DNA from 2 places in the Pseudoalteromonas sp. H103 genome. Region 2 is predicted to be linked to the other one. Evidence: predicted binding sites of a transcription regulator. Region 2 holds the regulator's gene; the other holds the start of a gene.
What was found. Region 2 encodes NrdR, which represses ribonucleotide reductase genes. Its sites were predicted from a motif close to AAACACNANATNTNGTGTTT; they were not measured.

Region 1 (6,654 bases), on a different contig from region 2:
GTGCAGCAGCGTTAATTTCAGTACGGCGCTCATCACCATATTGCTCTTTTATTTCAACTAGCTCATCACGAATAACTTCCATTAAACGCTCAGGTGTAGCCAAAATGTATAATAGTTCAGCAATTAAATCTAAAAGCGCTTGATATTCAGTTAAGATCTTTTCATGTTCAAGACCTGTTAACTTGTGTAAGCGTAAATCTAATATTGCTTGAGCTTGTTGCTCAGAAATATAGTACTGCCCATCACGAATACCTAACTCCGCAGCTAACCAATCAGGACGAGCTACATTGTCTTCGCCGGCTTTTTCAAGCATTGCTTGTACATTACCTAATTCCCACGGACGCGCTGTTAAAGCAACTTTAGCTTCAGCAGGTGTTGGAGATTTACGAATAAGCTCAATTATTGGGTCAATGTTAGCAAGTGCAATTGCTAAGCCTTCAAGCGTGTGTGCACGGTCGCGGGCTTTACGTAAGTCAAATACTGTACGACGAGTTACTACTTCACGGCGGTGAATAATAAACTCTTCAAGCATTTCTTTTAAGTTAAAACACTTAGGTTGATTATTTATTAACGCAACCATATTCATACCAAACACAGTTTGTAACTGGGTTTGAGAATATAAGTTGTTTAATATTACTTCACCTACGTCACCACGTTTTATCTCAATAACGATACGCATACCGTCTTTATCAGATTCGTCACGTAATGCGCTAATGCCTTCAATTTTCTTATCTTTAACAAGCTCAGCTATTTTTTCAATTAAGCGTGCTTTATTTACTTGATAAGGAATTTCATGAACGATGATTGTTTCGCGACCCGTTTTTTCATCGGTTTCGATTTCGGCGCGTGCACGCATGTACACTTTACCACGGCCAGTTAAATAGGCTTGTTCGATGCCTTTTTTACCGTTGATAATTGCAGCAGTTGGGAAATCAGGGCCTGGGATATAATCCATTAACTCATGAATAGTTAAATCAGGATTTTGAATAAGTGCTAAACAGCCATTAACCACTTCAGTTAAGTTATGTGGTGGGATGTTAGTCGCCATACCTACCGCAATACCTGATGAACCATTTACTAATAAGTTAGGAACCTTCGTTGGTAAAACGTCAGGAATTTGCTCTGTGCCATCGTAGTTAGGTACGAAATCAACCGTTTCTTTTTCAAGATCGGCCAATAACTCATGCGACATTTTTGCCATACGTACTTCTGTATAACGCATTGCCGCTGCTGAATCACCATCAACCGAACCGAAGTTACCTTGGCCATCTACAAGCATATAACGTAGAGAGAATGGCTGTGCCATACGGACTATTGTGTCATAAACTGCACTATCGCCGTGTGGGTGGTATTTACCGATTACATCACCGACCACACGGGCCGATTTTTTGTAAGGCTTGTTCCAATCATTACTAAGCTCGTTCATTGCAAACAAAACGCGGCGGTGAACAGGTTTTAAACCATCACGTACGTCTGGTAGTGCACGTCCTACAATTACACTCATCGCGTAATCTAAGTAGGAGTTTTTTAACTCGTCTTCAATATTGACTGGCAGAATTTCATTGGCGAGATCAGTCATTTGATATCACATTCCTTCAGTATCAGCTCTTTGCAACCCGGTATTAGGCGCCAAGAGTATTTGTTATTATTTCTAAGTGACCATGCTATCACAATTAATTTGGATTTACAGGCGCAAAACTTTGCGATTTATCAATTTAGCCCTATATAATGGCCTCAGATTGACGAGGAAGTATTTTATGACCGAACATCAAAATGTAGATCACGCAGAAATAGCAAAATTTGAAGCCATCGCAGAGCGTTGGTGGGACCAAGACGGGGAATTTAAACCTCTTCACGAAATTAACCCATTACGATTAGACTTTATAGCTAATAAAACTCAAGGCCTTTTCGACAAAGAAACACTCGACGTAGGTTGCGGTGGCGGCATACTCAGTGAAAGTATGGCGCGTATGGGGGCAAACGTAACAGGCATAGACATGGGGCAAGAGCCCTTAACTGTTGCCAAATTACACAGTTTAGAAACAGGTGTAAATGTAGATTACATAAAAGTACCTGCCGAAGAATTTGCGTCACAGCATCCTGAACGCTTCGACGTGATTACCTGTATGGAAATGTTAGAGCACGTGCCCGACCCTGCCTCTATCATTCATGCTGTAGCAGAGCTTGCTAAACCAGGCGCAGACGTTTTTTTCTCTACCCTTAATAAAACACCTAAGTCTTACTTGTATGCCATTGTTGGCGCTGAAAAGCTGCTAAAAATGGTACCAGAAGGTACGCACGACCATAAAAAGTTTATTAAGCCTGCGCAATTAATCGCATGGGCAGAGCAAGCTGGATTAAAAGTGCGTGCAAGTGCAGGATTAACGTATAACCCGTTTTCAAAGCAATACACACTAAATACAGATGTAAGCGTTAATTACATACTTCATTTTGAGAAGTTAGCTTAATGGCTAGCTCTCAAACCCCCACTTCACTTGTAAATTACGATGCGTTTTTATTTGACTTAGACGGTACGCTTCTTGATACCGCAGATGATTTAGGCGCTGCTTTGAATGCTGTACTTCGCTCGCAAGGCGTAGATGAAGTAACCAGCGATGTTTATCGCCCTGCTGCCTCTAACGGTGCTGGTGCATTATTAGAAGCTGGTTTTAAAGCGTTATGGCCTGAGCAAGCACAAAGCACACTTATTGAACAGCTTGTTGATGAGTATGCTGCAAACATAGCAAATCAAACCGTTTGTTTTTCTGGTATAGAACCACTACTTATTGCGCTTTCTCATAAAAAGATCAAATGGGGGATCATGACTAACAAGCCCGGCTTTTTAACTGATCCTTTAGTGGCTGCTATTCCCGCTTTAAAAGATGCAAGTGTTGTGATCAGTGGCGACACTTTAGCTGAGGCTAAACCCTCACCTTTACCACTTATACATAGTGCAAAGCTGATGGGGGTAGACCCTAAACGCTGCTTGTACATTGGCGATGCACAGCGTGACATTCAAGCAGGCAAAGCTGCAGGTATGCATACCGCCACAGCACTTTGGGGCTATGTACCTAGCATTGACGAAGCTGTTAGCTGGAATGCCAACTTTAACTGGCAAAGTCCGATTGATGGATTCAACCATATATAGTGCCATGTTAATTATTAAACACTATATATTGTGATTATGTTAGTTTTTACGCAAAGCTTGATGATAATAAAACCAGTCGAAATTTATTTTCAAATTGCGTAAATTTAGCAGATCATTAGTTTAATTGTCATTTATGTGTGAGCGTCTACTAACATAATTACATTATCCCAAAGTTATCCACAGACAGGGGCAAGTATGTCCCTTGCAAAACAACTCAGACCACATTAAAGTTTTATTAACACTTTGATGGAATTGATATTTCAACTAGGTGGAGGGGCTAACATCATACCCAAGGTTTGAATATGATGTTAGCAAAGACACTTGCTAAAATTTTAGGAAAGCGCCCTAGTGTGGAAGTTTGAGCGTATCTTATTCTTATATTATCGGCAAGTGACTAAACTCAGATTTAGGATAACTAAAGTTGAAGTTCAGTTTATCTATAGAAATATCAGAAAGTGTAATAATAGGTATTTTTAAAATTATTACACTGAGCAGCATGCTCTTTGTATAAATTTAAATGGGCTATCTTTTAGCCCATTTCTATATCTTACCTCTAATTATGCTTTTCATTTATAAAAGCGTTCTACCATGAACACTAAACAATTCACTTAGGTAGTACACTGAAGCCACATATAGTGCTATGTTAATTAATAAACACTATATATTGTGATCGTGTTAGTTTTTACGCAAAGCTTGATGATAAAAAAACCAGTCGAAATTTATTTTAAAATTGCGTAAATTTAGTAGAACATTAGTTGATTTTTACATATTTCAACTTAAATGATTGTTCGAAGGTGAGTGTCTACTAACACAAGTACGTTATCCCAAAGTTATCCACAAACAGGGGCAATTATGTCCCTTGCAAAACAACTCAGACCACACTATCTTGTGATCTCCAAATTGAACAACACCAGATATTGTGGCCAAATGTTATTCAATTAAATTCGCCAATACGGTGAAACTTATAATAAATGAGTATGTACCTTGCGATTGCGAGGTATAAAGCATTGGTCAAAATACATAATCCCCAAGGAATACAGGCAAATGAACCAACAGTTATCTGTAAGCAAACGTGACGGGCGTAAAGAGCCTCTTGATCTGGATAAGATCCATCGCGTTATTGAATGGGCCGCCGAAGGTTTAAAAAACGTATCGGTTTCGCAAGTTGAATTAAAATCACACATTCAGTTTTACGACGGTATTCGTACTAAAGATATTCACGAAACCATTATTAAAGCAGCTGCAGATCAGATTTCAAAAGAATCGCCTGATTACCAGTACTTAGCGGCACGTTTAGCCGTGTTCCATTTACGTAAAAAAGCGTATGGTCAGTTTGAGCCACCACGTTTATTTGACCACGTAACAAAAATGGTTGAAGACAAACGCTACGACGCTCATTTACTTGTAGATTACACAGAGCAAGAGCTTGACGAGCTAGATGCATACCTAGATCATTCTCGCGATCTTAACTTTAGCTACGCAGCAGTAAAACAGCTTGAAGGTAAATACTTAGTTCAAAACCGTGTATCGGGTGAAATTTACGAAAGTGCACAGTTTTTATATATTTTAGTGGCCGCGAGCTTGTTCTCTGACTACCCACGTGAAACACGTACTGATTACATCAAACGTTTTTACGATGCGGTATCAATGTTCAAAATATCATTGCCTACGCCTATTATGTCGGGTGTACGTACGCCTACTCGTCAATTTAGCTCTTGCGTACTTATTGAATGTGGCGACAGCCTTGATTCAATCAATGCAACGTCGTCAGCTATTGTAAAATACGTTTCTCAGCGTGCGGGGATTGGTATTAACGCAGGTCGTATTCGTGCTCTAGGTAGCCATATTCGTAACGGCGAAGCATACCACACCGGTTGTATTCCATTTTACAAGCACTTTCAAACAGCGGTTAAAAGCTGTTCACAAGGCGGTGTACGCGGCGGCGCAGCAACATTATTCTACCCGCTTTGGCACTTAGAAGTAGAAAACCTACTCGTACTTAAAAATAACCGTGGTGTAGATGACAACCGTGTTCGTCACTTAGATTACGGCGTACAGTTTAATAAATTAATGTATTCTCGTTTAATTAAAGACGACTATATTACGTTATTTAGCCCATCAGACGTACCAGGTCTTTACGACGCCTTCTTTGAAGACCAAGACGAGTTTGACGCGTTATACATTAAATACGAGCAAGACGACTCAATTCGTAAAAAGCGTATTAAAGCAATTGAGCTTTTCTCAATGTTTGCTCAAGAGCGTGCGAGCACAGGTCGTATTTACTTACAAAATGTGGATCACTGTAATACGCATAGCCCGTTTATTTCTAAAGTGGCGCCAATTCGCCAATCTAACTTATGTTTAGAAATTGCATTGCCAACTAAGCCACTAAATAACGTGAACGACGAAGAAGGCGAAATTGCTCTTTGTACACTATCTGCGTTTAACTTAGGTGCAATAGAGTCACTTGATGAGCTTGAAGAACTCGCTGAGCTTGCAGTACGTGCACTTGATAACTTACTTGATTTCCAAGACTACCCAGTACCGGCTGCACGTAATGCCACTATGGGACGTCGTACGTTAGGTATAGGTGTAATCAACTACGCATACTACTTAGCTAAAAACGGTAAGCGTTATTCAGACGGCAGCGCAAATGCGCTAACTCACAAAACATTTGAAGCGATTCAATATTACTTAATGAAAGCGTCTAATGAGCTTGCTAAAGAACGTGGTGCATGTCCTAAGTTTAACGAAACAACGTACTCTCAAGGTATTATGCCAACAGATACGTACAAACGTGACCTAGACAAAATTTGTGATGAACCTCTTCACCTAGATTGGGATTCACTTCGTGCGAGCATTCAAGAGCACGGTATGCGTAACTCAACACTAAGTGCGTTAATGCCATCAGAAACATCGTCGCAAATTTCTAACGCAACTAACGGTATTGAGCCACCACGTGGTCACATTAGCGTTAAAGCAAGTAAAGACGGTATTTTGAAGCAAGTAGTACCTGAGTACGAACGTTTGAAAGATAATTACGAGCTATTGTGGGATATTCCATCAAACGATGGTTACTTGCAACTTGTAGGCATAATGCAAAAATTTATTGACCAAACTATCTCGGCCAATACTAATTATGATCCAAACAAATTCGAAGGTGGTAAAGTACCTATGAAAGTCTTATTAAAAGACTTACTAGGCGCCTACAAATTAGGTGTTAAAACCTTGTACTACCATAATACACGCGATGGTGCATCTGATGCACAAGACGACACGCCAGAAGTCGAAGATGACGATTGTGCAGGCGGCGCGTGTAAAATATAGTTGCTGATTTTAATTTTAAGCGGGCGTTTAGCCCGCTTTGTTCTGATAGTTTTTTGAGTGATAAACATGTCTTATACTACTTTTAGCCGTAATCATAATAACCAAATGCAAGAGCCAATGTTTTTTGGCCAAACTGTAAACGTATCGCGTTACGATCAACAAAAATACCCTATTTTCGA
Region 2 (6,654 bases):
GTGCAAACGAGTTATTTGGTTCTGACTATGCGAACGTTCAGCCACATGCTGGTTCTCAAGCAAACGCAGCTGTTTTCTTAGCATTATTAGATGCTGGCGACACAGTACTAGGTATGAGCTTAGCTCATGGTGGTCACTTAACGCACGGTTCACACGTAAGCTTCTCTGGTAAGCTTTACAATGCAATTCAATACGGTCTAGATGAAGCAACGGGCGAAATTGATTACGCACAAGTTGAAGCGCTAGCACTTGAGCACAAACCAAAAATGATTATTGGTGGTTTCTCAGCGTACTCAGGTATTGTTGATTGGGCTAAGTTCCGTGAAATTGCAGATAAAGTAGGCGCTTACTTATTTGTTGATATGGCTCACGTTGCAGGCTTAATTGCTGCGGGTGTTTACCCAAGCCCAGTACCTCATGCACACGTTGTAACAACGACAACACACAAAACACTTGCTGGCCCTCGTGGCGGTTTAATTATTTCTGCATGTGGTGATGAAGCTATTTACAAAAAGCTTAATAGCGCTGTATTCCCTGGTGGCCAAGGTGGTCCTTTATGTCACATTATTGCTGCAAAAGCAGTGGCATTTAAAGAAGCACTACAACCAGAGTTTAAAACATACCAAGCTCAAGTAGTTAAAAATGCACAAGCTATGGTTGCTGTAATGCAAGAACGTGGTTACAAAATCGTATCTGACAAAACAGAAAACCACTTATTCTTACTTGATTTAATCGATAAAGATATCACAGGTAAAGATGCCGACGCAGCGCTTGGTAATGCAAACATTACAGTTAACAAAAACTCTGTACCAAACGATCCTCGCTCACCGTTTGTTACTTCTGGTTTGCGTATTGGTTCACCTGCAATTACACGTCGTGGCTTTAAAGAAGCTGAGTCGAAAGAACTTGCTGGCTGGATTTGTGACGTATTAGACAACATCAACGATGAGTCTGTACAAGCGCAAGTTAAAGAAAAAGTAAAAGCAATTTGTGCAAAATTACCTGTATACGCTTAATTGTACAAGCAGCTGTAATTTAGATCACAACCACTTAGTTTTTTGCTAAGATAAAAGGCCGCTATTTAGCGGCCTTTTTTGTTTTAAAACGGAAGTACCGAGTTATGCATTGCCCATTTTGTACCGCAAAAGATACTAAAGTTATTGATTCTCGCCTAGTCGGTGGAGGCCACCAAGTTCGCCGTCGTCGTGAGTGCAACGATTGCCACGAGCGCTTTACTACATTTGAAGGGGCAGAGCTCGTTATGCCGCGCGTAATAAAACAAGACGGCAGCCGAGAACCATTTAACGAAGATAAGCTTCTAAATGGCCTTAACCGCGCCCTTGAAAAGCGTCCAGTGAGTACCGAACAAGTCGATGAAGTCGTTAATATTATTAAATCTCAATTGCGTGCTACTGGTGAGCGGGAGATATCAAGCCACTTAGTCGGTGAGTGCATTATGGAAGCGCTTAAAAAGCTCGATAAAGTAGCGTATGTAAGATTTGCCTCTGTGTATCGCTCGTTCGAAGATATACGCGAGTTTGGTGAAGAAATTGCCCGTTTAGGGGAGTAATAATGCAAAGCCAAATACCATTTACCGAACAAGATGAAATGTATATGGCGCGCGCCATAGAACTTGCCAAAAAAGGTCGGTTTACAACAACACCAAATCCTAATGTGGGATGTGTGTTAGTTAAAAACAACCAAATCATTGGTGAAGGTTTTCATCAGCTTGCAGGGCAGGGACACGCTGAGGTTAATGCGCTTGCAGTGGCTGGTGAGAAGGCAAAAGGCGCTACGGCTTATGTCACGCTTGAACCGTGCAGCCATTACGGACGCACTCCCCCGTGCGCTGAAGGTTTAAAAGCCGCAGGTGTAGTAAAAGTTATAGCTGCAATGGTTGATACCAACCCGCAAGTAGCTGGTAAAGGGCTTAAAATACTTAGCGATGCTGGTGTTGAAGTTGCATTTGGATTGTTAGAGCAACAAGCTCGTGCACTTAATTTAGGTTTTTTTAAGCGTATGGAGCAAGGCTTGCCTTACGTAACATGTAAAATGGCCGCAAGTATTGATGGTAAAACCGCACTTAAAAATGGCCAAAGTAAGTGGATCACAGGTTCTGTAGCACGCCAAGATGTGCAGCTGTATCGCGCTCAAAGCTGCGCAATTTTAACCGGTGCAGATACCGTACTTGTTGATGATGCAAAACTTAATGTACGCCAAAACGAATTGCCACAACCTTTACCTACAGATTTACCGCTTCGCCAACCTGTGCGTGTTATAATTGACTCGCAAAATAGATTAACACCTGAACTTGCCTTATTTAGTATTGAAAATGACATAATAATTTTTACCACCAAGGTTGATAAATCAAAGCAGTGGCCGCATTTTGTAAGACATATAGAAGTAAGTGAGATTAACGCAAAGGTTAATTTAACTGAGGTTTTACAGCAGTTAGCTCAATTACAGATTAATAATGTATGGCTAGAAGCAGGTGCTACACTTGCTGGTAAAATGTCTGAACTTAATTTAATTGATGAATTTGTATTTTACTTAGCACCAAAATTAATGGGGTGTGATGCAAAAAGTTTAGTAAATTTTCCTGAATTGACGAGTATGCAAAATACAGTTCATTTAACATTTAATGAGTGTGTACGTATTGGCGACGACTTACGTATAACTGCAGTAAAAAAACTCATTAAAACCACTTAATAAAAAGAGTAGCACTATGTTTACTGGAATAATTGAAGCCACAGGCAAAATTGCCTTACTACAAAAAAAACAAGGCGACTTAGCTATTCGCATCCAAAGTGCTGATCTTGATATGAAAGATGTAAAACTTGGCGATAGCATTGCAACCAACGGTGTATGTTTAACTGTCGTAGATAAACATATAGATGGTTTTAGCGCTGATTTATCCAACGAAACAATTAGCCTTACAGGCTTTGCTCATTATGCTTTAGGGCAAACTGTAAATCTTGAAAAAGCGATGCAGCCAGTATCTCGCTTAGGTGGTCATTTAGTGTCAGGGCACGTAGATGGTATAGCAACAATTACTGCCATTACACCTAATGCCCGCGCAACAGAGTACTGGTTGAGCACCAATGAAAATTTAATGAAATACATCCCTTATAAAGGGTCTGTATGTATTGATGGCATAAGTCTGACAGTAAACGCTGTTGAAGGTAATAAATTTAAACTAACAATAGTACCGCATACTAGCGAGCAAACGACCATCGCTGATTTTAAAGTGGGGACGCAGGTTAATTTAGAAGTCGACCAAATTGCACGTTATTTAGAACGTCTAATTAAAGGCGCTGAGCAACCTACAGGCTCAGACATTTCAATGAGTTTACTAGCTAAAGCTGGTTTTATTAAATAACGACACTGATAACTTACACGAGCAAATTTATGAATTTACACAGCGCACAAGAAATCATCGACGACATTAAAGACGGAAAAATGGTTATTTTAATGGACGATGAAGATAGAGAAAACGAAGGCGATTTAATAATAGCTGCTGAGCATATTAGCGCAGAGGCGATTAACTTCATGGCTACTCATGGCCGTGGTCTAATTTGTTTAACCATGACTCAAGAGCGTTGTGAGCAACTTGATTTACCATTAATGGTTAAAAACAATGGCGCAGCGTTTTCTACTAACTTTACTATGTCGATTGAAGCATCTAAAGGTGTAACAACGGGCATATCTGCAGCAGATAGAGCGCGTACAGTTCAAGCTGCTATTGCAAAGGGGGCTGTACCAAGCGATATCGTACAACCTGGACATATTTTTCCTATTATGGCGCAACCTGGTGGCGTTTTAACACGTGCAGGGCATACCGAAGCTGGCTGTGATTTAGCTCGTTTAGCAGGGCTTGAAGCATCATCAGTTATTGTTGAAATACTTAATGCCGATGGCACGATGGCGCGCCGCCCAGATTTAGAAATATTTGCTAAAGAGCACGGTATTAAAATTGGCACTATTGCTGATTTAATCGAATACCGTAACTTAAACGAAACCACAATTGAACAAGTTGCTAAGTGTAAGTTACCGACTGAACACGGCGAGTTTGATTTAGTAACGTACAAAGACACTATCGACGGACAATTACATTACGTATTGTTAAAAGGCGAAATTAAAGAGCAAGAACCAACGCTTGTTCGCGTGCATTTACAAAGTACCTTTAACGACATTTTACTTTCAGACAGAAGTGCGGACCGTAGTTGGGGTCTTTCTGATGCGATGGCTTACATAGCGAAAAATGACGGTGCTCTGGTTATTTTAGGCAAGCAAGAAAGCACTGAAGAGCTAGAAGCAACAGTAAAAGCATTTGCCGCTGCTGATGCCGGTGAAAATGTAACACCTCGTAAATTTAAAGGTACATCGCGTACTGTCGGTGTTGGCTCGCAAATACTGGCTGACCTAGGTATTAAACAAATGCGCCTTATGAGCCGCCCTAAAAAGTACCATGCACTTTCGGGCTTTCATTTAGAAGTGGTTGATTACGTTGAGCCGCAATAAGCGGTTTGCTTTAAACTAGTCTATTTTTTTATTTTTATGGTATGATGCGCAGCAATTTTTGCGCAATCGCAACCGCTTGAACATATTTTTAGGGTTATCAAATGAAAATTATTGAAGGTAATAAGTACGCTCCAGGCAAAAAATTCGCTATCGTTATTTCTCGTTTTAACGACTTTATTGGTAGCAGCCTTCTTGAAGGCGCTGTTGATGAGTTAAAACGTACCGGTGGTGTATCTGATGACGACATTACTGTTGTTTATGTACCTGGTGCAGTTGAGTTACCTTTAGCGGCAAAACGCGTTGCAGCAAAAAAAGAGTATGATGCAATCATCGCATTAGGCGTAGTGATCAGAGGTGGTACACCACACTTTGACCTAGTTGCTGGCGAATCAAACAAAGGCCTTGCAAATGTATCGCTTGAGTATGATATCCCGGTTGCATTTGGCGTATTAACTACAGAAAGCATTGAACAAGCAATTGAACGCGCTGGTACCAAAATGGGTAACAAAGGCGGCGAAGCGGCATTAGGCGCGCTTGAAATGGTTAATGTGTTAGATAAAATTTAAGTTTAAGGAATTTTTGTGAAACCAGCAGCAAGACGTAAAGCACGTATCTTAGCACTTCAGGCCGTTTATTCTTGGCAATTAAGTGGCAATCTAATTGCCGATATCGAACAACAAATGTTGATCGAAAACGACGTGACTAAAATTGATGTTGAATACTTTAAAGATTTAGCTACCGGCGTTGCTGTTAACTACAAGCAATTAGACGAAGCTGTATCTCCACATTTAACACGTCCGTTTGATGATTTAGATATGGTTGAGCGTGCAATCTTACGTTTAAGCGCGTATGAGCTTAAATTCCGTGAAGATGTACCTTACAAAGTAGCAATCAATGAAGGCATTGAACTTGCTAAAATGTTTGGCGCAGAAGATAGCCATAAATTTGTAAACGGTGTACTTGATAAAGCTGTTAAGCATTTACGCAAGTAATACTAACGCACTTAAAGCGCGCCAATTTAATGAGTAGCGCTTTGTACGTTAGTACACGTTAAAAAGGAGAGCCGGCATAGGTCGGCTTTTTTGTGTATGAAGGAATTTGAATTAATAAACCGCTACTTTAAAGGTCGCGGGATCACCCGTCGTGACGTAAACCTTGGTATTGGCGACGACTGCGCTTTAGTAACCGTGCCGCAAAACTGCCAACTCGCTGTTACAACAGACACCCTCGTTGCAGGTGTACACTTTTTTGATGATATTTCCCCTCGCGCATTAGGCCACAGAGCACTTGCTGTTAATTTAAGTGATTTAGCAGCAATGGGTGCTGAGCCTACATGGGTATCAGTTGGGTTAACATTACCAAGTATTGACCAAAAGTGGATTGAAGAGTTTACTGAAGGTATGCACGAAATTGCAGAATACTTTAATGTACAAATTATAGGAGGCGACACCACGCAAGGGCCGCTAACTATTACTATTTGTGCAAAAGGGACAGTACCTGAAGGCACTGCACTTCGCCGTAGTGGCGCAAAAGTAGGTGATTGGATTTATGTAACTGGCCCATTAGGGGATGCTGGGCTTGCGATAGAATCACGTAAGCAAGGCATAAGTATTGAGCCAGAGCATTTAAAGTACTTAAATAAACGCTTTGACTTTCCAACACCACGCGTTGCAGCTGGACAAGTATTACGAGGCCTTGCTTCATCAGCTATTGATGTGTCAGATGGCTTACTAGCTGACTTAAGCCACATTCTCGATATGTCTCAAGTTAATGCGTCGGTTAATATACAAAGCATTCCTACATCAGATGCAATGCGGTCAAGTCTTGAGTTTAAACATCAATTACCGTTTATTCTTAATTACGGTGATGATTACGAACTATTGTTTACTGTACCCGATAGTAATAAAAGTATGCTAGAAATGAAGCTACGCCAATATGGTGTAGACGCAACATGCATTGGGCAAATTAAAAGTGGCGATGGCCAAATAGAGCTTTTACATAATGGTGAAAAGTTTGATTTTGAGCAACAAGGCTTTGAGCATTTTGCCAAGGAGCCAGTTTGACTTCCAAAAGACAGTTTAATTTAAAGCGCCCACATCAATTATTTGGTTTGGGTTTTGGTACTGGCCTTGC

Region 1: nrdA (class 1a ribonucleoside-diphosphate reductase subunit alpha) is a predicted target of NrdR. The motif match lies at 4,054-4,073, and genes of this name have one in related genera.

Annotation. Positions count from the first base shown of each region.
Region 1 covers NZ_LOFG01000015.1:485,718-492,371, reverse strand. The annotation lists gene gyrA (DNA topoisomerase (ATP-hydrolyzing) subunit A) at 1-1,579, opposite strand, end outside; gene ubiG (bifunctional 2-polyprenyl-6-hydroxyphenol methylase/3-demethylubiquinol 3-O-methyltransferase UbiG) at 1,758-2,468, shown strand; gene ATS74_RS11965 (HAD family hydrolase) at 2,468-3,148, shown strand; gene nrdA (class 1a ribonucleoside-diphosphate reductase subunit alpha) at 4,193-6,475, shown strand; gene nrdB (class Ia ribonucleoside-diphosphate reductase subunit beta) at 6,542-6,654, shown strand, end outside.
Region 2 covers NZ_LOFG01000006.1:16,838-23,491, reverse strand. The annotation lists gene glyA (serine hydroxymethyltransferase) at 1-1,016, shown strand, start outside; gene nrdR (transcriptional regulator NrdR) at 1,121-1,570, shown strand; gene ribD (bifunctional diaminohydroxyphosphoribosylaminopyrimidine deaminase/5-amino-6-(5-phosphoribosylamino)uracil reductase RibD) at 1,573-2,709, shown strand; gene ATS74_RS05890 (riboflavin synthase) at 2,726-3,379, shown strand; gene ribBA (bifunctional 3,4-dihydroxy-2-butanone-4-phosphate synthase/GTP cyclohydrolase II) at 3,409-4,521, shown strand; gene ribH (6,7-dimethyl-8-ribityllumazine synthase) at 4,623-5,087, shown strand; gene nusB (transcription antitermination factor NusB) at 5,103-5,513, shown strand; gene thiL (thiamine-phosphate kinase) at 5,610-6,584, shown strand; gene ATS74_RS05865 (phosphatidylglycerophosphatase A family protein) at 6,581-6,654, shown strand, end outside.